DNA from 3 places in the Gardnerella sp. 2492 genome. Region 2 is predicted to be linked to each of the others. Evidence: riboswitches for the same ligand, from Rfam matches in the RefSeq annotation. Region 2 holds a riboswitch; each other region holds the start of a gene.
The links. A riboswitch is a leader RNA that binds a small molecule or an ion and turns the genes downstream of it on or off. The one in region 2 is predicted to bind thiamine pyrophosphate.
Positions count from the first base shown of each region.

Region 1: it holds a riboswitch for thiamine pyrophosphate, as region 2 does, so the genes downstream of both, thiM (hydroxyethylthiazole kinase) here and ACPFYS_RS01075 (ABC transporter permease) in region 2, are expected to answer to the same signal.
Region 3: it holds a riboswitch for thiamine pyrophosphate, as region 2 does, so the genes downstream of both, ACPFYS_RS00620 (hydantoinase/carbamoylase family amidase) here and ACPFYS_RS01075 (ABC transporter permease) in region 2, are expected to answer to the same signal.

Region 1 covers NZ_CP186952.1:1,329,445-1,337,169, reverse strand. Annotated here, with positions in the region: gene ACPFYS_RS05235 (ABC transporter ATP-binding protein) at 1-103, opposite strand, end outside; gene nrdG (anaerobic ribonucleoside-triphosphate reductase activating protein) at 219-926, opposite strand; gene nrdD (anaerobic ribonucleoside-triphosphate reductase) at 1,151-3,571, opposite strand; gene ACPFYS_RS05220 (DUF3052 domain-containing protein) at 3,840-4,262, shown strand; gene ACPFYS_RS05215 (DEAD/DEAH box helicase) at 4,443-6,218, opposite strand; TPP riboswitch at 6,335-6,427, shown strand; gene thiM (hydroxyethylthiazole kinase) at 6,415-7,725, shown strand, end outside.
Region 2 covers NZ_CP186952.1:279,633-287,357, reverse strand. Annotated here, with positions in the region: gene hemW (radical SAM family heme chaperone HemW) at 1-1,009, shown strand, start outside; gene ACPFYS_RS01090 (tripartite tricarboxylate transporter TctB family protein) at 1,071-1,526, shown strand; gene ACPFYS_RS01085 (ABC transporter ATP-binding protein) at 1,619-2,377, opposite strand; gene ACPFYS_RS01080 (ABC transporter substrate-binding protein) at 2,413-3,408, opposite strand; gene ACPFYS_RS01075 (ABC transporter permease) at 3,413-4,219, opposite strand; TPP riboswitch at 4,209-4,360, opposite strand; gene eno (phosphopyruvate hydratase) at 4,528-5,823, shown strand; gene ACPFYS_RS01065 (L-lactate dehydrogenase) at 6,173-7,093, shown strand; gene folK (2-amino-4-hydroxy-6-hydroxymethyldihydropteridine diphosphokinase) at 7,293-7,725, shown strand, end outside.
Region 3 covers NZ_CP186952.1:171,681-179,405, forward strand. Annotated here, with positions in the region: gene allW (allantoin permease) at 1-1,068, opposite strand, end outside; gene ACPFYS_RS00620 (hydantoinase/carbamoylase family amidase) at 1,390-2,631, opposite strand; TPP riboswitch at 2,804-2,893, opposite strand; tRNA gene ACPFYS_RS00625 (tRNA-Val) at 3,126-3,198, opposite strand; tRNA gene ACPFYS_RS00630 (tRNA-Val) at 3,239-3,310, opposite strand; tRNA gene ACPFYS_RS00635 (tRNA-Cys) at 3,341-3,411, opposite strand; tRNA gene ACPFYS_RS00640 (tRNA-Gly) at 3,440-3,512, opposite strand; gene ACPFYS_RS00645 (hypothetical protein) at 3,643-3,795, shown strand; gene ACPFYS_RS00650 (KAP family P-loop NTPase fold protein) at 4,045-6,327, opposite strand; gene ACPFYS_RS00655 (hypothetical protein) at 6,899-7,725, shown strand, end outside.

The DNA.
Region 1 (7,725 bases), 500 kb from region 2:
GTTTTAGGGAAACGGAAAGTGTACGAATCGCATGAGGAGCACGAGTAGCAAAAGCGCGATTCTTTTCTTGCTTTGACGAATTCTGCGTAGACTTCTTTGCCATGCTTCCCCTACTCTAATTTGATATTTCTACGCTCAATAATATCACTTTCGAATATATGTTCCGCAAGATTAATAACGCATAACGCGCACGCAAGTACGCTACGTTTCATAAGCTACTATGACGCGTCACCTTCGCCTTGTGCACGGTCTTTTCCGTAAATAGACGGAATAAAACGCTCCTGATCGTGAAGTTTATCCCAGATTACAGGAGGATCGCTTGGATTTTCCAATGATTTCGGAACGTCAATAATTCGCTGATTACTAGAGCCGCGGAATTGCAAAAGCGAATCGTGTAAATCTTTCATATAACGGCCATCAACAAGAATATCAATATAACGCAGAAGCTCAAGCTTATCGGGTGTCTCCCCTTTGCGCACAAGCTCTTCCCAAGTGTATCCAGTCCAACTCCAAATATCTTTAGTATGACCAAATTCGCTTCTAATACGCTTGCAAAGAGGCAGTAAAATGCCAGTATTTAGCAGCGGCTCACCGCCAAGCAAGGTTAATCCTTGCACATAAGGCTGTGACAAATCTTCCATAATTTGATCTTCAAGCTTTTGCGTATAAGGATGCCCTGCGCGAAAATCCCAAATCGACTCGTTATAGCACTCAACGCAATGGAACGGACAGCCGGAAACGTAAAGCGAGCAGCGAATACCCTCTCCGTCTGTCATCAAAAAACGCTTGTAATCGGCGACCATCCCCTGGCTCATGCGCTCACTAGACCACTGGCCTGCGCGAGGATTATTGGAAAGAGAGGTAGGAATCCACGGCCCACGGTTCGCGTCATTCGGCGCAAAATCGTGTAAAGTAATGCGAGCCATATCCCACCCCCTTCAAAATTAAATAAGCAACTTAACTAAATAAACTACTAAATAAACTACTAAATTTGCGCAAATAAAAGAAATCCAGCCGTCAGAAAGAGTAATCACAAAACGTAATACATTTCTAACGGCCAGATTATCGCCAAATAACAAACGCAATAAACACTATCTGTACATAAGTTTATTTAGCAGGTTACTTAGCAGATTATTTAGTATTTAGCAGATTATTTTGTTTCCTCGTACCATTCGCGAGACTCACCGTTGTTAAGAGTCACATGGCCAGTTTCACCAGACATGTGCTTTACGCGGTGAGCAATCTCCTCGTGACGTCCGTGAACCATTGGACGCTGAACAGGATTACCCAAGTATCCGCAAGTACGCTTAGTAACATTGCACTTATCCGGATCACTATTGCCGCACTCTGGGCAACGGAAACCTTCCTTAGTTGGCTCAAAATCGCCCTGGAATCCGCAAACGAAGCAATGATCAATTGGAGTATTCGTACCCAAGTAGCCAATGCCAATCTTATAAGCGTAATCCCAAACAGCTTCCAAAGCCTTAGGATTTGCCTGCAAGCATGGGAACTCGCAGTAGTTAATAAAGCCGCCGGAAGCAAGATATGGGAAGTCAACCTCGTAGCGAAGCTTCTCCATAGGAGTTGGCTGCAACCAAACCGGATAATGGAAGGAATTAGTGTAGAAGTCGTGATCGGTTACACCTTCAATGCGGCCGAACTTCTGACGATCCATGCGGTTAAAGCGGTCAGTCAAAGACTCAGCAGGAGTCGAGTAAACGGAATAGTGGTAGCCTTCAGCCTTCGACCACTGCTGGCAAAGCTGATTCATGCGACGAACCAAAGAAAGCGCAAACTCTTTGCCTTCCTCATTCCAGCTGTGATCTTGCATCCAATCCTTGCCGAAGAACACTGCAGTAGTCTCATACAAGCCAATGTAGCCGAGAGAAACAGTTGCGCGCTCATTACGGAACAACTGATCAACGCTCTCGTTAGCTTCCAAACGACCAAAAGCACCGTAGCGGAACAGTGTTGGAGCGTTCACAGGAGTTGCCTGCTTGCAACGCATAATGCGGAATCGCAAAGCCTGGTGAGCTACTTCCATACGCTCGTCGAAAAGCTTCCAGAAGCGAGTCACATCTCCGTGAGATTCAAGAGCAATACGTGGCATGTTAACAGTTACAACGCCAAGATTCATACGGCCATCTTCAACGTCCTTACCAGTTTTTGGATCAATCCAACCCTGAAGGAACGAACGGCAACCCATAGGAGCCTTGAATGAACCGGTAATCTTAACAATATTCTCGTAGAATACAACGTCCGGATACATGCGCTTAGTAGAGCACTCAAGCGCAAGCTGCTTCAAATCGTAGTTCGGATCTCCTGGATCTGCGTTAACACCGTGCTTAATAGTAAACACAAGTTTAGGGAAGATAGCAGTATGACGATCTTTGCCGAGTCCGCGAATACGATTCAGCAAAATAGCGCGCTGAATTTCGCGAGCAAACCAAGACGTACCAAGACCAAAACCGACGGTTACGAACGGAGTCTGGCCGTTGGAAACGCGGTTGGAATTGATTTGATATTCCATTGTTTGCATAGCGTCGTAAATAGCCTTACGCGTCATAATTTTTGCGTAAATTTCACGAATCTGATCAAGCTCGCTCAAGTTTTCATCAAAAGGAGTGTCAGCTGGAAGAGGATCTCTATCCAAGCAGTGAAGATTCTTAGGTTCCTGAGCCTTTAAGCCGTCAATCATATCTTTTGCGACTTGAATTGGAGTGGAATCAGGGATCATGGCTTTTGCCATAGCAAGATTCTTGTCGTAATCGCACGTAGCATAACGTTCAAGCATTTCGTCTGCACGATTAACTGTTTGACCGCCGTACTGCGCTCCAGCAATATCTTTAATAATCTGCGTAACCTGAGTTGCAGCGGTACCAATAGACTTTGGGCTGTCCATCATTGCGTTACCAAGAGCAAATCCCTTAGCAAGCATATCGCCAAAATCAGGAAGTGAGCAGTTGCTCATGCAAGTAAATGGCGAATAATCAGCGTCGTGGAAGTGAATATCACCCTTCATATGTGCATTAGAAACTGCGTGAGGAAGCATAGAAAACGCAGAAGCCTTAGAAACAGCGCCTGCAAGAAGATCGCGCTGAGTTGCGTAAACGTTGGAATCCTTATTTGCATTCTCGCGTACAAGCGTTTCGTCTCTGTTCACAAGGCGATTAACAGCTTCGTTAATATCTGTAGCCTTAGCGCGGTCAATATCGCGGTTCAAGCGATAGCTAGTGTAGCAGCGAGCAACCTCGTAAAGATGGTTCTCAATAAGACTGTGCTCAACCAAAGTCTGAATATCTTCGATTTTTGCAGGGCCATTGTAGCGATCTTGAATTTCAGCTTCAATATGATCTGAAATATCGCGAATCATCTGCTCTTCTTGCGGACCGACTTCCTTGCCCAAGTCCTTAAAAGCAGCCTTGATGGCCATGATGATGTTCATAGAATCGAAGTCAACGACGCGGCCATCGCGCTTTTCTACAAGCACACGCGAAACTGGGGCTTCTTCTACGCCATCATCCTTACGAATTGCTGCGTTATCAACATCAGTTTCTTCCAAAACCTGCATCGGACAGACCTTTCTAATACTTACCTTTTCTTAAAGTTCTCTCGTTGCAAATTATTTGAATAATTCGCAACGACTCGCTCTACTATAGCCCAAGTCATGCACAATATCTAGGGGAAAGTAGGAATATAACAACCTACATATAGTGATTTAATTCACTTTCGCGATTTTTGAGGCGTGTCCTGGTGTGTCGTAATTACTAAACAATAAATTCACTCAATACACGCCGTTATATATGCGCACTTCTTGACGCTTTGATATATTGAGTCACGTGGAACAGATAGCTTTTCAGCATGCACAGGAATTCGGATTCCAACCAGGAGACATTGTGCAACAATGGCTCTGGGACGACGATGTGGACGAAACAATTTGCGAAAGCATCGAAAAGCTCACTGGTGAAGAACTGGTGGACGAAGACTACGATGCTGCTGTTGATGGCGTGATTATTTGGTGGCGAGACGGTGACGACGAAGACGAACTCGCAGATACCATTATGGATGCCACGAATATGCTTGATGATGACGCACCTATGTGGGTGCTAACACCGAAGCCAGGTAGAGAAGGCTCCCCAAGTTCTAGCACAGTACAGTCTGCAGCGAAAACAGCAGGAATGAACGCCGCTACCCCATTAACCGTAAGCGCTGATTGGAATGGAGTCCAATTACGTGCTTTCGGCAAAGGCCAAGGCAAGTAACGTTTTTAACACGATTGAGACAAATATAACGAATTTGGGTCAAAAAGCGTTATATTTGTCTCATCAATGATGCAAATATAACCGAAAACAGGCAAAAAACGTTAGATTTGCATCACGAATGATACAAATCTAACAAATCTAGAACAAAGCCACTAAGACAAGTTACATCGTTTACGTAGATTAGCTGCGATCACGCCTGTGACCATTGCCGCGAATGCTGCCGCGACCATCATTGTGTCCTCTTCCTCTACCGTGTCCTCTGCTTCTTCCTCTACCTCTGCGCTTTGGCTGCTCTGGCTCTGGCATACTCCAGTTTTCCTGCAATTCAGCTACTTCCCCAACAATCTCATCCAAAACAGGTGAAGCTGGATTCACATCCTCAGTTTTAGCATTAATTCCTGCACGACGAAGCATCATATGCGCAGCACGCTTCTGATTCGGGAGCACAAGAGTCACAACATCGCCTTCCTCACCAGCGCGAGCTGTACGCCCAGAACGATGCAAGAAAGACTTAGGATCTTCAGGCGGCTCAGTCTGCACTACAAGCGCAACATCACTAATATCAATGCCACGCGCGGCAACATCTGTAGCAACAAGCACTCGTACTAAGCCTTCCGCGAAAACAGACAAATGACGATCGCGCTGATTCTGCGACAAATTACCCTGCAAATCAACCGCAGGAATACCCTGCTGAATTAATTTCTTAGCCATATTCTTTGCCTGGAACTTTGTGCGAGTAAAGAATATTGCGCGTTTCTTTCCAGAAGCAAGCTTTCGCAACACCTCATACTTATCTCCAGAAGATACTGCGAAAATATGATGAGTCATTGTATCAACTTGCGAATCTGCATCATCAACAGCATGAACAACAGCATTCGGAAGGAAACGATTTACAAGCGTAGAAACCTGCTTGTCAAGTGTCGCAGAAAACAGCATGCGCTGACCATCAGGCTGAACTTGCTCAAGAAGACGCGTAACAGCAGGCAAAAAGCCCATATCAGCCATCTCATCTGCCTCATCGAGCACACTAACTGCAACTTTTTCAAGAGTCAACGCACCCTGACGTAACAAATCCTCCAAACGTCCAGGGCAAGCCAATACAATTTGCGCACCCTGCTTAAGCTGAGAAATTTGACGCCTGTAGCTCACTCCACCATATACAGTCACAGTACGCATACCGTAAGCTGCAGCAAGAGGAGCAATAACATCATCAATCTGATGTACAAGCTCTCGCGTTGGAGCCAAAATCATGGCATGCGGAGCAGGAACAGCATCATCTACCCTATTGCGCCTGTTTTTACCAGAGTGAATCAAATCAACAAAACTATCTGCTAAACGAGCTACGAGCGGAATAGCAAATGCGAGAGTCTTACCACTTCCAGTACGTCCACGACCTAAAATATTTGCTCCACGCAAAGAGTCTGGAAGAGTCGCTTGCTGAATTGGGAATGCGGTAGTTTTACCGTCAGAGCGTAACACTTCTACTAACGGCTCCGGAACACCGAGTTGCGCAAATGTAACATCATCACTGTAGTTTTCGCGCGATTCTATTGCAGAATCTGGTATAACAATCTCGTTTTGTGAAATCTGCTTTTTTTCTAACTCGTTAAAGCTTCTAGAGTCACGAAACTCACGAAACTCACGATAGTCACGAGACTCACGATAGTCACGAATAGAACGAGATTCTTTATTTTTATTTTTATAGGATTTTTTAGTTTTACTTATCTTCCCGAATTCATCAGCTTTTTCAACATTCCTTGCTTTAGAATCCTTACTAAACTTCCCAAACTTACCGAAGTGCTTAAGATTCTTAGAATCCTTACTATTCTTAGAATCCTTAGAATTTTTAATATTCTTAGAATTCTTGCTATTATTAGCATTCTTAGAATTCTTAGCATTCCTAACATTCTTAGCTCCGCGCTTTTTGGCGGACGCAGCATTATGAGTATGCGGCACAATAGCCTTTCGTAAATTACTTTTATATTTGACTACGCGTAATTTCTACAAAGTCACGAACTAACTGAGCCTAACACACGCCCCGCACAAGCAGTCGCGCTCAAACGGTATAGTCGTAACGCGGTTCGGGGTGCGCTAGGTCGCTGAGATTATACCCGTTAAACCTGATCTAGGTAGTACTAGCGAAGGGAAAATCATGGAAACGTTGAACACAGGAAATACTTCAAAAAATTCGCAATCTAGCGGCAATTCCATAACAAATTTCGATAGAGATTTTTCTGCAAAAGCACGCAAGCGCATGTTCATAGAAGACGTGAAAAATTGCATAGAACGCATGCGCTCTGCCAAACCGCTTACACACTGCGTTACGAATAACATAGTTCAAGAACTTACTTCTAATGTTCTACTCGCTGCCGGAGCAACGCCTATTATGGTGTGCGATCCTGAAGAAACAGAGCAACTTGCGCAAATTGCTTCAGGAGTACTGGTTAATGTTGGAACATTTAGAAAAAATTACACAGATACTTCTATTAACGCTGCAATACGCGGCTGCAAAAAGTCTGGTACGACGTGGGTTTTAGATCCTGTTGGAGTTGGATTAGGAGCGCTTACTTCAAGAATTAATTTCGTAAAAAATATTATTACAGAAAATCCTACTGTTATTCGCGCAAACGCTGCGGAAATTTTAGCTTTAGCTGGCGAAAAGGGAGATATGCGCGGAGTCGACTCACTAGACAGCGTAAATTCTGCACTACCAGCAGCCAGGAAATTAGCAAAACAACACGGCAGTGTAGTAGCAATTTCTGGAGAACAAGACGCAATATATGCTCACGGATGCCTTGCGCGCGTTTCAGGCGGCTCTGAAATAATGCAAAAAGTAGTAGGAACAGGATGCGCTCTAGGGGCTCTTGTAGCAGCATACGTTGGTACAAACCCATCTTGTCCACTTGCTGCTACAGTAGCGGCTCACGCGCACGCTGCAGCAGCAGGAAGCTACGCGTGCTCCGAAAATGCTGGAATCAATGCTGGAATCAATGCGAAAGGAAACGCGGAAATCAATCCTGGAACTTTCCGCACACTTTGGATTGACGCACTTTCGAAACTAAGCGCAGATGAAATATTAAATCTTGCAAGCATAGATTTCACAGTAGAACCAGTAGATTGGACACTTTACTTAGTAACAGACCCTAGAATGGGCAATCGTACCGAAGAAGAAGTTGCGTTAGAATCAATCGAAGGCGGCGTAACGGTAGTTCAATTAAGAGACAAATATTCTGACGATGATGTCATATCTAAAAAAGCTCTTAAAATGCGCGAAACTTTAATAAACGCAGGGCATGGAGACGTACCAATTTTTATAGATGACCATGTTGAGTGTGCAGCAAAACTTGGATTCAATCTGCACGTAGGTCAAAAAGATACGCCGTTTGTTGAAGCAAGAAAAGCACTTCCAGCAGAATGGATGATGGGGCTTTCTTGTGCTCGCCCGGATTTGATGGAAAAAGTG
Region 2 (7,725 bases):
AGAAATACGTAACTTGTGGGGATTTAAAACTGGGGCGGAAATAACTACTGAAGCAAATCCAGACACTGCAGACGAAAAGTATATTGAGACGCTTGCAGAAGGCGGATTTACAAGAATATCTTTTGGAATGCAATCTGCTGTTACGCATGTTCTTAAAACTCTTGACCGTACTCATACTCCAGAAAACGTAACTCGCGGAGTAAATGCTGCGAATGCTTGCGGATTGCATTCAAGTGTTGACTTGATTTATGGCGCTCCAGGGGAGAGTTTAGACGATTGGCGAAAGTCAGTAGAAATGGCTTTAAGTCTGGGCGTTAACCATATTTCCGCGTACGCGCTAACGGTAGAGCCGCGTACAAAAATGGGTCGTCAAATCGCTAAAGGAATTATTAAATCTCCAGACGATGATGATGAAGCTCAAAAATACGAGATAGCAGACGAACTTTTTAATTCCGCTGGCTTAGAATGGTACGAAATTTCTAATTGGGCGCGCCAGGGTTTTGAGTCTCGTCATAATCTTGGATACTGGCAAAATATTGATTGGGCCGGAATTGGTCCTGGAGCGCATTCTCACTACAATGCTGTAAATCACATTAGTAAACAAAGTATGGAGATGGACGCTTCTTTAGCTAATCCAAACGAGTTTTATAATCTTCGATCATGGGATATTTTGCATCCAAAACATTGGGCTCATGCGATTAATTCTGGGAATGTTCCTTGGCAAAACTACGAGTGCATAAACGCAAAAGATGCTCTCATAGAAGAAGTAATGCTCGGGCTTCGTATTAAAGAAGGCCTTAATATTTCGCAATTGTGCGGAAAGATGCGCGGAACTAATAAGTTGTTCGATGATTTGCATTTGCAAAAAGTGTTACGTGAAGTATGTAAGGAAGATTTGGCAATGTTGCACGAAAATCGCATTATCGCAACGCGCAAGGGTAGGTTGCTCAACGATTTATTAATAGAAAAAATCGTAGACGCGTGTGAAGACGGTCTGACTGTGCGCTAAAATAGTGCTTATTGTGTCGTAAAAGCGTAATATTTGAAATTCAATGTGGAAAGGAATGATCATGGCAAATCGTAAAGAGCGTAGAGCAAAAGCCAGGCAAAATCGTAGGGGAATTCCTTCACAATACGATGATACAAAAGGTCGCGCTCGCGGCGGAATGATTGATGAATACGCTTTACAAGAGCGTTCGCGCAAGCTTGTTGAAAGAAAAAATGGTGAGTGGAAACCTTCATCTAGCGTAACTGAAGAAGAAGAAAGAGTTGCTACGAATACGCGTCGTACTGAATCTGGCGATGAAACCATGAATAAAGTGCGCAAAGTTATTGGCGTGTGCTCTTGGGCTGTGCTTTTACTTTCTGCGCTTGCATTCTTAGTGATTATGTGGTTGCCTAGCCAGCCGATTGCGCTTGTTATTACTGTTTCTGTTCTGTTTGCTTTGGGCGTATTTGGATTGTTCTTTAGCTTTAGCAATTCTAAAAGGAATCCGCGTCTCGACGAACATGGAACTGCGATTTAGTGCTTCGCTATCTATAAAACAGTAGCGTATAAAAGCGTATAAAGTAGTAGCGTATAAAACAGTATATAATGACGCGCGTTCTGTAATTGCTGTTATTGTAACGCTACTCGCAGTTCGTCCTCTATTTCACTATGTTTTATTGGACGATTCTGTTCATCCAGATTATTTCTGTCGATATCCCACTGTTTTTCTATAGCACCATTTTTAACCATAAGTATGCGATCTGAAAGTCGTACTGCTTCAGCAATATCGTGCGTAACCATTACGACTGTCCAATTGTGTTTGCTGCGAAGATCTGCGAGCATATTTTGCATATCTAATCTTGTTAAAGCATCGAGTGCGCCGAAAGGTTCGTCTAAAAGAAGTAGTTTGGGATTATGTACAAGAGCGCGAGCTAATGAAACTCGTTGAGCTTGTCCGCCAGAAAGTTGCGACGGCCATTTGCGCTCATAGCCGTCAAGCTGGACTATTGATAGTGCGTGAGAAGCGAGATCCTTAAGTTCTCGTTTTTTGCCGCTCATTCCCCAAATTACGTTGTTTCCAACTCTCATCCAGGGAATGAGTCTAGCATCTTGAAAACCGATTGCCTGCTGTGCTGTGGCTTTTATGCTACCGCTAGTAGGCGTAAGTAAGCCAGATATAATTTTGAGTAAAGTTGTTTTGCCGCAGCCAGAACGACCAATAAGGCTCACAAATTCACCCTTGTTTATTGTGAAATTAATGTTATGCAAAATCTGATTAGTGTTGTCAAAAACTACGCTAATATTTTTGAGATCCACAAGACAATCATCATCTAAAGAATTAAATTTAGATGGTTCTTGCTGTTTTTCTAATGATTTACGCTCTAACACTTCTATCTCGCTTACTTCTTACTTAAACTTTTAATTTATTTGCTGCAATCCATAACCGAATCAGCAAGATTCTTAGGAGCAGCTTTAATCAGACCGTACTTAACGTACTCTTTAGCCTGAGTTTGCATCATTTCTAAGCCTTTTGCGTCAATTGGTTTAATAGTTGGGTTATCAAACTTTTCGATTTGTTTAATAATTGCTTCTGATGCACCAAGTTTCTTATAAGCGTTGCCTATAACATTCTTTTCTTTATGAGATTTTTCTGCTTCTTTTACTAAAGCTTTGTACATCTTCTTAACTAGATCTGGATGCTGTTTTGCGAACTTACGAGAAACGATATGTATAGTTACGTTCATATTGCCATATTTTTTAGCATTAACAAGCAACTTTGAACCTGGTGTTGTCATTGCAGCAGCGAGATTTTGGTCGAATGAAGAAATAGCGTCGATTTGGCCGGAAGTAAAAGCAGCTTGGAAGTTTCGAGGATTCATTTCAACTTTTTGAACTTTAGAAACGTCAAGTCCACTCTTATCGAAAGCACGATGAAGCATGTAATCGCCGGTATCTCCGTTGTGAATAATAGCAACTTTCTTACCGTACAAGTCTTTCAGAGTTTTTACTCCGCTCTTTGGAGAAGCAACAATTCCTTGAGAATCTCCATTATAATATTCGAGTGCAAAAGCAACCCAAGGCTGACCTTCTGCAATAAGATCAATAAAACGACCAGTTCCGGTTGTTGTTGCGTCTGCACTTCCTCCCATAACAGCAGTTAAACCGTCAACAGGAGTGTAAGGGCCTGTATACACTACCTTATCTTTGCCGAATATTTCGTTTAAGAATTTCTCATCCTTAAGAGTTGTTAAATAGTTTGCTGTAGAAAGATACGCTACTCGCATAGTTCCAGCTCCACCTTTTGCAGAAGATGAAGATTTTTGCGAAGATCCGCAAGATGCTAGTGCTACTGTAGTTGCTAGTGCACACAGTGCTGCAGCTACTCTTCTTATAGTAAAAGTCTTAGTGAGCTTATTCATCTCATTACTCCTTCGTGTTTAATGTTCTGCTTGAGATTTTGCGACTATTCCTGCGATTTGGTATAAGAATATATTCGAAAATATTTGCTGTTATTTCGGAAGCTAAGCCAGCAAAAGCGTACAGAATTATGCAAGCCATCATTTGATCTGGTCTGAAGAATTCTTGAGCTCTCGAAAGAATATATCCAATTCCTATTGAGGAATTTACAGTTTCGCAAGTAGCTAAAGCAACCCACGCAACCGATATGCCAAAACGTAAGCCAGTCATAAAATTAGGAAGAGTACCTCGTAAAAGAATAGTTGTAAAAACTTTTAAACGTTTTACGTGATAGGCTTCAGCTAATTCAAGAAGACGAGGATCAATATTTCTAACCCCATCTCTTATATTTACGTACATAGGGCCAAATACGCCTATTGCTATAAGTACTATTTTCATAAGCTCATCTACTCCTAAAAAGATTATTAGGAGAGGTGCTAATGCTGGAAATGGTACTGAACGTATCATATGACTTGGTTTATTAAGAATAGTGTTGCCTAATTTTGTTCCGCCAGAAAGTATTCCAGCTGGAACGGCAATAACAATACCAAGTAACAAGCCTTCTGCGACTCTAGCAATGCTTATTGCTAACGATGGCAATAGTATGCCTTCGTTGTATAAATCTTGGAATGCTTGTATAACTTCCATTGGTGATGGCAATGCGCGATCATCTTTAGGAGTAAGGGTTATAACATACCAAGCAAAGATAATTGCAACTGTTGAAAGCCACGCTTTTACGCTAGCTAAGTGCTTAAAAATACAATGCTTATGCATGAGACATTCCCTTCGATAGTATTAGCTATATCAGGTTCGACGGGTATATTCTCAGCGCGTAACAGCGGTGAGAAAATTGTGTAGTTTTAATTGAAACTTTATTTATTCATCACAGTGTTAAGCGCACCCCGTGCCATGCTGTTATTATTGCCTTTGGGCGTGGACAAAATACTATATTTGGTAAATTTTGTTAATTTTTATATTTCATATTCAAAGTTAATGTATTAAAAAGCTCAGTGTGTGGAACGTCCATAAAACGCATTAATCTTAATACTGTTATCACAACCAATAAGCAATAAGGAGTAGTTGTGGCAGCTATTGAAAGCGTATATGCACGCGAAATTTTGGATTCCCGTGGAAATCCTACTGTTCAGGTTTATTTGGAGACTGAAGATGGCGCTCAGGGCATTGGTTTAGTGCCTTCTGGTGCTTCGACTGGTGAGGCTGAGGCTTGGGAGCGTCGTGATGGTGACAAGTCCCGCTATCAAGGCAAGGGCACCTTGGAAGCTGTAAAAGCAGTAAATGAAGTTATTGCTCCTAAGGTTATTGGCATGGATGCCACCGATCAGCGCGCTCTTGATGAGACCATGATTGAGCTTGATGGCACACCAAATAAGGGTAAGCTTGGCGCAAATGCTATTCTCGGTGTTTCCCTTGCTGCTCTCTACGCGGCTGCTGAGTCTGCTCAGCTTCCTTTGTACCGTTACATTGGCGGTACTAACGGTCATATTCTTCCAGTACCAAACATGAACATCATGAACGGTGGTGCTCACGCTGACTTCGCAACCGATATTCAGGAGTACATGATTTCTCCTTACGGTTTCGCAACTTACAGTGATGCTCTTCGCGCTGGCGTTGAGGTTTATCACACCTTGAAGAATGTTTTGAAGAAGGAAGGCTTGGCTACTGGTCTTGGTGATGAAGGTGGCTTCGCACCAAAGATGAAGTCCAACGAGGATTCTTTGAAGTACATCATGGATGCAATCGAAGCTGCAGGCTACGAGCCAGGCAAGCAGATTGGTATTTCTCTTGACGTTGCTTCTTCTGAGTTCTACAACAAGGAAACTGGTAAGTATCGTTTCGATGGCGAAGAGCGCGAATCTGCTTACATGCTTGATTACTACGAGAAGCTCATCAACGAGTATCCAATCGTTTCCATCGAAGACCCATTCCAGGAAGAAGGCTGGGATGATTGGGCAGAGATTACCAAGCGTCTTGGTGATCGTTTGCAGTTCGTTGGTGATGACTTGCTCGTCACCAATCCAAAGCGTTTGGCTAAGGGTATTGAGCTTGGAGCAGCTAACTCCTTGCTCGTGAAGTTGAACCAGATTGGTTCCGTTACTGAAACCCTCGACGCTATTGAGCTTGCAACCAAGAATGGCTTCACTTCCATGGTTTCTCACCGTTCTGGTGAAACCCCAGATACCACCATTTCTGATCTTGCTGTTGCTAAGAACACCGGCCAGATTAAGACTGGTGCTCCTGCTCGTGGCGAGCGTATTGCTAAGTACAACCGCTTGCTTGAGATTGAGGAAGAGCTTGGTTCTACCGCTCAGTATGCTGGTTACAGCGCATTCAAGGCTTGCAAGAAGTATATGAAGTAACTTTATACTTTTAGCTAGTTCTATTTAACGGTCAGTCGCGTTCGTGGCTGACCGTTTTTGTTTGTAATTATGTTTTGTGTTGAATGTCGTGTTATTCCGAGTTATGACGATTATGAGGTTGTAAATCAAAAAGCGTATAAGAGACACGCGCGTATTGGAAAAATATTTTTTGCTTTCAATAGCAGATATCAGTGGAATATTTACGCGTGTTTTAGCTAGTTTTATGCGAAAAGTTTAAGAAGTTTTCAAGAAAATTTTCGAAATTCAGTAAAAATTTTTGTGATTTTACTTTTATTCTCAGCTCTTTAGTGCTAATTTTGTGAAAAACCAAAACTAAGGAGAGTTTAATATGAGAAAAGTCGCAGTTATTGGTATGGGTAATGTTGGTGCTGCTGTAGCTCATCAGCTTATAATCGGCGGTCACGTTGATGATTTGTATCTTTACGACAATAACGAAGCTAAAGTTAAGGCTGATGCTATTGATTTTGAAGACTCAATGGATAATCTTCCTTTCAATGTGAACATTACTGTAAACGACTATGCAGCATTGAAGGATGTTGAAGTTATAGTCAGTGCGTTAGGTCATATTAAGCTCTTGGATGTTCCTCACCCAGACCGTTTTGCTGAACTTAAATATAATCGTAACGAAGTGGCTGAAGTTGGTGCAAAGATCAAGGAATCTGGATTCCATGGCGTTCTGATCGATATCACTAATCCTTGCGACGCTATTTGCCAGCTCTACAAGGAAGCTACTGGTCTTCCTTACGAAAGAGTTATTGGTACTGGCACTCTTCTTGATTCTGCTCGTTTGCATCGTGCTGTAGGAAAGTTCTTCGGAGTTCATCCTAAGGCTGTTAAGGGTTATAGCTTGGGCGAGCACGGTGATTCACAGTTCGTTGCATGGTCCACAGTGAAAGTGTTAGAGCAGCCAATTACTGAGCTTGCTAAAGAAAAGAACATCGACTTGGATGCTGTTGATGATGAAACTCGCGAAGGCGGTTTCACCGTGTTCTACGGAAAGAAATACACCAACTACGGTATTGCTGCTGCGGCAGTTCGCCTGGTTAATGCTGTTATGACTGATTCAAAGGAACAGATGCCAGTTTCTAACTATCGCGAGGAATATCATTCTTATCTTTCTTATCCTGCAATCGTTGGTCGTGAAGGTATTGTTGAACGCTGCCAGCTTGATCTCAATGAGGAAGAATTACAAAAATTGCAGCATTCAGCGGATACTATTTTGAGTAAAGCTAAATCGATGGCTAACTGATTGCAATTTTTAATTTTTAAATAATTTAATAGCAAAAGCCACTGTTTTCTAATTCGTTTAATTAAGCGAGTTAACAGACAGTGGCTTTTCGTATTTTTGTAACTTCTACTTATTTCTGTTTATTTGCTCGTGCGAGTCTATAATAAGCCTGATATATACTGTTTAACTACGTGAAAAAATTTCTACGATTGGGGGATAAATGAAAACTAGAGCATACATAAGCGCTGGAGGAAATATTGGGGATAGGCTTCTCAACTTGCAGAAAGCAGTAGCATTATTGCGAGAAAATGCTCATATTAGTAACATCGTAGTTTCGTCAGTTTATGAAACTGAACCAGTTGGTGGTGTTGTTCAAGACAGTTTTTACAACATAGGATTGCATTTAGATACTGATTTAACAGCTTTTGAATTATTAGATTTAATACACGACATTGAACAGCGTTTGCACAGAAAAAGAATAGTTCGATGGGGGCCTAGAACTATCGACCTAGATATTATTGATTTTGGTGGGCAGAATATTAGAAGCGAAAATCTTACTATTCCACATAAAGAAAGAGATAATCGCCGATTTGTGTTACTTCCTTTACTTGAAATTAGCGAAGACGATTCTACGTATCATGAGCTTATACAGA
Region 3 (7,725 bases), 110 kb from region 2:
AGCTAAAGCAGTTAGTTGGTATGCTGCAGGAACAATATTTCCAGTAGCATTTGTACAAACTGTAGTGAGTAGAAGCAACCCAGTAGCTATTGCAATTGCGGGAAGATTATCCCACTTGTTTATGATAACAAGCACGTCTGTAATGGTTTCATGGTAAAAAAGCGATCCGCCCACTAAAATAACTACGCTTGTAAAAGCAAAAAGTGCGTAACTAAGCAAGAAGCTAGCAATTTGACCTTTTAGCTGAGCCATTGTTGATTTTGCATTCTGCGTAAAATCAGCAATAGAAACGGCAGGAGCAGCCCACACGCCTAGCACAGAATTTACAACCATCATCATGAAAAGGCCAAGACCGTAATTAGTTGGAGCTTGAACAGCAGCATGATATTGCATGATTGCAGATAATCCGCCAGCACAACTAATAGCCCATACGCTCATGCAACCAAAAACAACGTAAATAAGCGGGCTTAATACTACAGTTAGCTTATTAAGAGTTTTTCCTCCACCTAAACCAATTGCCAAATTAAGCAACCAGAATATTGTGAAGGAAATAATAATAGGTATGTGCGCACCTACAAATGGTATTTTATTTCCAAACGTAAGAAATTCAGGGCAAATTTTGCCAACTAGAATCTCTAAAGCTTTAGCACCAATATATGTTTGAATACCATACCAGCAGATTGCGGCGACTACTCCCCTAAGGAATCCTGGTAGTTGAGCGCCTGCTTTTCCGTATGTTGCACGCAAATGCATAGAAAACGGTATGCCATATTTGGAACCTACAACACCGTTAGCAACCATAACGATTGCTGTAAGAATTGCGCCAAGCATGATACCAATCATTACGTAAATTGGAGAGTATCCCATTAAAAGGAACGCACCAACTGCAGCATAATTAGGAATATTGTGTACAGACTGCATCCACAAAGTGCAAAAATTAAGAGCGCTCATTGTGCGTTTTTCTTGCGGCTTCGGCAGTAAATCTTCGTTAGTGTAGCCGCGCTCGCGATAACGCTTTAGCTGCTCTATACTCACTGATTCGTCTTTTAACAGTATGCTGTTCTTCATCAACACCTCCTTATGTGTTCTGCTGTTTTGTAATTAGATTTTGTGGTTTTGTTTCGTTTCGTGGTTTTTCGAAAGAAAGATAACAATTTTGTCCAAAAATAAAAAAAGATACGAAAGGATGTCGTACCCGTGGTGGTGCGCCCCTTCGTATCAGCCTCTTATTCGTGAATAAGTGTTGTACTCTCATTCGATATTCACTTTTCTTCGCTGCGATTAATTAAGCAGTGAAGTTTGCATAATATATGCCTTTTGGTGTCCTTCCTAAATTTCTATTTTTAGTTTTTAGTTAGTTCTTAGTTAGTTCTTAGTTAGTTCTTTTATTTAGTTTTCATAAGCTAAACTATGCAAAGCGTCTCGCAAAAGCTTTACTCCATGAACCGCATCTTGAGGATCTGTGTATTCTTCAGGAGCGTGGCTAATACCATCTTTTGAAGGAACAAAAATCATTCCAGACTTTACAAACGGAGCAAAAATCTGAGTATCTTGTCCAGCGCCTGAATGCATAACTCTGTAGGCGTAACCTTGCTGATCAGCCTGATCTTTCAAGAGATTTATAATGTCATCGCTAAGAGGTGTAGGATCATCAGACATCCATTTGTCAATCTTCGCTGTAATCCCGTAAGCGTCGGCAGTTTTGTGAATATCTTCGTCGAGTTCCTGCAAGAATTTATCAAGAAAAGCTTTGTCTGTGTGACGGCAGTTCATTGAAAAAGTAACTTCTCCAGGAACAATATTTACTTGATTTGGAACTACGCTGATTCTACCGAAAGTAAGTACCAGTGGGTCTCCTGCTTGCTTGGCTTTATCAAGATTCTTTGTGATTATATGAGACATGCAATCTACAGCATCGTGCCTGTAAGACATCATGGTTGTGCCAGCGTGATTTTGTACGCCTTTAAGATGGATATCCCAACGATGTTGACCGGCGATGCTAGTAATAATGCCTAAATCTTCATGATTACTGTAAAGCGTTGGTCCCTGCTCAATGTGTAACTCAATCCAAGCTTCAAGATTTGCAAACTTAGGTTGAGTTGTTTGATAATTGAACCCAGCTTCACGCATTGCTGTTTCGAAAGGAACACCGTTGCTGTCGCAAATATTTTCTACATCCTCTTTTTTAGCTAGTCCGAAGAAATTCTTTGAACCCCAGAATACGTATGGGAAACGTGAGCCTTCCTCTTCTGCTAAGCAGATAATGCGTAAACTCTTTTTCGGTTTTCCGTATCTAGTAAGCAAATTTTTAACTGCCAAATAAGCTGCAACTATTCCAAGTTGGCCGTCGAAACGACCTCCTCTTGAAACAGTGTCAATGTGAGAACCGCAAGCTATTACGCTTTCTGGTTTTTCACTTCCTTCGACAGTTGCGATTAGATTTCCAATCGAATCGAATTCAACAGTCATGCCGAGTTTTTCGAAGCGTTGGCGAAGAGCAAAAAGAGCCTGTTTCCAGGATTTTGTGTAAAGAGGACGTGTAACTCCTTGTTCGCCTGGTTTTTCTGTGAATCCTGCAAGCCAGCTTATGGCTGATTCTATAGTTTCAGCATTTATGCTGCTATCAATCATTTTGCAGTCTTTCTCCTTGTGTTGTACAAGTTTCCCTCCCTAAAGGTTATGTAGAGAGGATGTTTTTAGTTTTTCTTTAATTAGTTTTTCTTTAATTGTTTAGTTGATACTCGTGTAATTGCTACTACTTTGTGGCAACGCAAGATATCACGAAAATCGTGATAGAAAGAAATCACTTACTGTAATTGCTCCCTACGCATGTCTTAACAAAACAGGTTCAAAGGGTGTTTCTCAACTGTTTCCAGTACCCCTGCAATTTTCACTTGTACGATGCTGAGTATAGCACGATATTAAATGAACGCAAAATGAACATTATTATGTGTGTTTTTGTGAAGAAATAACTAATTTATATGAGATATTACTTATTTTGCTATTATATGATTGAAATGCTTTAAAATTTTCAATTTGCAAGTTAAAGACTAACAGTAGACAACATGGAATAAATAATAGCCAGATAACAAAAAACGCAGTGCTTCTACACTGCGAACATATTGTGGGTGATATAGGAATCGAACCTATGACCCCTTCCGTGTGAAGGAAGTGCGCTAGCCGCTGCGCCAATCACCCAAAATTTTTTTAATTATGCGTGAAAGGCAATCCTTTCGAGTGGGCGATACAAGGTTCGAACTTGTGACCCCTTCCGTGTCAGGGAAGTGCGCTACCACTGCGCCAACCGCCCGGTTGTGTATTAAGCTAACCCGCTTAATCGAGGTGGGTACGAGAGTCGAACTCATCTATACGGCTTTGCAGGCCGCTGCCTAACCGCTTGGCTAACCCACCGTAAGGTCGAATAACTCATCGGACCTAGAGCGGACAACGGGACTCGAACCCGCGGTCTCAACCTTGGCAAGGTTGCGCTTTACCAACTAAGCTATGTCCGCGATGCATTCTTGCTAACAATGTCAGCGCCGAAGCACGAGTAACTACTATACCCTAAATATTCTCAAATGCAAGCCCTCGCCTATTTGGCGTGTCGCTGAATGCATTAAATAATTTTTGCAGCAATAGAAAATGTCGATTTTATCGGCTGATTTGGTGTTTTCGACAGTTTTGGTTTGTGTTTTGTTTATTTCACCAAATGGCTTGGTGTTTTCGACAATTCCGTCCGGTATTTTGTTTATTTCACCAAATGGTTTGGTGTTTTCGACAGTTTCTAGTACTTAGCCTTCCTTCTCACACAAAAACCAAACGGTGCAAGTAATGAATAGCAGTGATTGAGCGTTAATAGTGTCATTGTGACTGGATTGAAAGTCGACAAATAAAGGAGCCCACACAACGCTTAAGGTGAGTAAATCAACCGACGACATGAAGCCGACTTTCGACGCAGGAAGACTCCTATACTTTAGGCTACCCAATAGGGTAAGCGGCAAAAATATTGGGCACTAACTGCAGTGTGCTAGTGCCCAATATGATTTATTGCTTTGATATGTTGCTTTCAGATTTCCACTTTTCTATGAGTTGCAATGCTTCTCGCTCAGACGCATGGTTAAAGTCATCACTATTATTTTCATAATTCAATACAAATGACGCTAATTTTATTTGTTCTTCTTTATTAAATTCACACAAATGATTTTTAGCGAAATCTTTAATTCCATTGTAAAAATCTTTTCTAGAAATGTAATTTGAGTAACTTTCTAAATCAATATTCCAACTATAGCCATTCAAACCTCTGGCTCGATATGAATGAATGAATATAAATTTAATTTTATTAAGATTATCGTTAAATAGTGTTTTAATGTAGTTTTCAGCTCCTTCTTTATCAAGATATTCCCACAAATAAAATGCTCTACTAAATCTTCCTATATTTAGCATATTTTCAGATTTTGAAATGAGTTCAATTTTGTCTATATAAATTTTTTCGAGAGATTCTAAATGCTTTAAGTTAACTAATTGCAAATCTTTACGCTCGGGTTTATTATTAAATCTCCCAAATGCCATTTCTTCTTGATTAAGAATATCTGCAATAAGTCCAAGATTAGATTTATTGGAATTTTTAAGAATAGAATAAATTATTTCATAACGTTCATATTCAGAGTCTAATGTTTGAATAAAATAGAGTACAAATTCAGATACTGAATCAGAAATATTATTTATATTATTTATTTCTGTTGCTTTATTTACAAATTCTCCATACAAATTTATAAGCGTAAATACAACGAACTTAAAACGCTCATAATGTTCTTTATCAAACAATGACTCCATGCTTCTTAACAAATAGTCAAGGTTGCCTTGTGAATTAATATTTTTAACAGTACTAATTAAAAGATCTTTATCATATTTATACAAGCAATCATAAATTTTCTCTCTTGAAACCTTAATTCTACCTATATCGAACATAAAATATAAACTAAATTTTTCAACAGATGCGATGCGATTATCTCTTAAAAGTTGCAAATCATCTGAATGAGAATATTCGCCAATGTAATGAATCGACCTAGCAAATGGAGGGAACATCAATATAATCATTTGCATAGATGATTCTGAATTTAATCCAAGCTGTTTGAATTCATTTTTATAGTATTCATAAGTTCTTTTTTCATATTTTCTTAAATCGTCATATGATTGTGGTCCACATACATAGATTGCATTATCAATAATCCATTCGTATAGCTTCGGCTCGAAGATTTCTATTGTAGTAATAGCTAATAAATCAACAAATGATGTTTCTTTCCATAAAGCGGCATATTTGAATTGGAACGCGTTAATCAATCTATTTACATCTCTTATATTTTTGATATATGGATTCACACAATTTTCAAGTACTGTTTCAAAATATTCGTTATTTTCAAATTTTTCTTCGCAATTATTTTTGTGTATAATTTTGCTGAGCCTGCCTTTTAGTATTTCAAGTAACAACGATTTATCAATTTCAGGAACTTCAAAAGAAACTTGAACAATTTTCTTTAAATACTCATCTCCATCAATATTGTGATATTCAGACAAAGCATTGCAAACAATTTCCCTATCCATTGTAAGAACATAAATTATGTTTGGAAAATCGCCTACTTGCTTAACCAATTGGAAAATATCTTTAATCTGAGGAGTAGTCAATCTATCTATATCATCAATAAAAATAATTATTTTGTGGTTAAAATCTTTTAGCGCCTCGCACAATTTTTCTTTAGCATCATACAAACTAGGAGCTTGCATCAATTTAGCTCCTTTTGATTTGGAAATAGTTTTCAATATAAGAGCAATTGCAGGCCCAGCTACTGGAATAAATGATAAAACGTCAATAATATCGGAATATTGACTTATAGCCTTCCCGATTTTTCCTTTATTCTCTTCTCCTTTAGTAACGCCTAATTTATTCTTCAATTCATGAAAGAACAAACTGATTAAATTGTTCTTGTCGGAATAATTCCATGGTGAGAATTTAATAATTATTGGATAATAACATTGATCTTCTTCTTCAGTTTTTTGTGAAGTAAAAATTTTTTTGATTCTTTTGTATACTCTTGAATACCATTTTTCTTTTTCTACTTTTTGGGCTTCGTTTTCATCTACTGGAATCTCAGATATTGCCATGTTAATAATAGATGTCTTGCCGCTACCCCACTTTCCATACAAACCGATTACAAGACCATCTTTGCTATCATATTCACAAATCGATTTTCCAAATTGTTTCGCAAAATCAGATCTTCCCAACAAATCTTCAGCAGCTTTTTCAATAGGTTTATCAGCAACGTAGCTCATATACTTTCTCCCTACTTTTGCAATTGCAGTATTTCGTATAATAATTTATATTCTAATAATTTATGCAAATTATTCTTTAGATAATCCTTACAATATTAGGTATTCTAAAAAATTGAGTTATAAGGTTATAAACACAAAAATTTGAAAATACTATTGCATAAAATACAAACTGGCATACAGAGTATTGCTGGTTGAAAGTCAACAAATAAAGGAGCCCACACAACGCCTAAGGTGAGTAAATCAACCAACGGCATGAAGCCGACTTTCAACGCAGGAAGACTCCTATAAAGGATATTAGTAAATATTGCATTATTACACAACTTTGACTTTGTTTGTATACCAAATCTAATTTACAAAGTTAGTGTGAAGATGTATCAAAATTGTTGCGTTAAGGAAATAGTTTTGATACGCATTTAATCTTCATAAGCTTACAATTTTTCTAATTTGAAGAATAGAAAATATTTAACATAAATTCTATTCACAAAATAAGCAAAATGCGGTTAAACTGTAACAGTACTCATAAAGACGGTAATAAGATATATCAAGTATTTACAGCAGAGAAAGATATTCTATGAATAACAATGATGTTTCTGACAAAAATAGTGACGTACAAAAAACTCAAATTATAAATAACAGCACTGCATCATATGATAAGAACCAGACCAACATGTCTCACAAGCCAAATAATGCAAAAAATCCAAAAAATACAAAATCTAAAAAACTTAAACATATACTCCTAACTATATTAATAATCTTTTTAGCAGCTGGTGTCATAGGCTCGATTCAGCAAAATAAACCAAACAATACTAAAACCAAGTTAAGTGCATCAGAATGTAAAAATATAGCAAAAAACTATGTAGTCGATGACTTTTTGTCCTTGAACGCTATTAAGAAAAAGATGACAACTTCCGAATGCTCTGCGAAAGATTCCGAATCTGCTATAAATTATTTGGACGACACTTACGATTTCAACAATGTGGCAGTAAGAAAATTAAGGCTACTCGTAGAAGATGATAATAATTTAACTGAAGAAGACGCAAAGTCAAAACTTGAAGACTTTAAGTTTGATGAAGCAGAAATAGAATTTGCCATAAATCATTACTCTGACGAAATCTGTTCCGTAAAAAAGAATGACTTGTCTTGCGAAATTGAAAAGGATTCAATTTTTGCCCAAAAAGATAAAAAAGATGACAAATCCAAGGATTCCAAAGACAATAATAAAAATAAACCAGAGTCGTCTTCAAATGGGGATTCTGACAATAAAAATCAAACTAACACTAACAAAACAGGCACAAAAAAGAATCCAACAAACAAATCATCTGTAGATAATTCCAATTCAAATTCTACGCAATCTGAAAATAGGAACGCAGAAGAACAGCAAGATAATCAACAACCTGT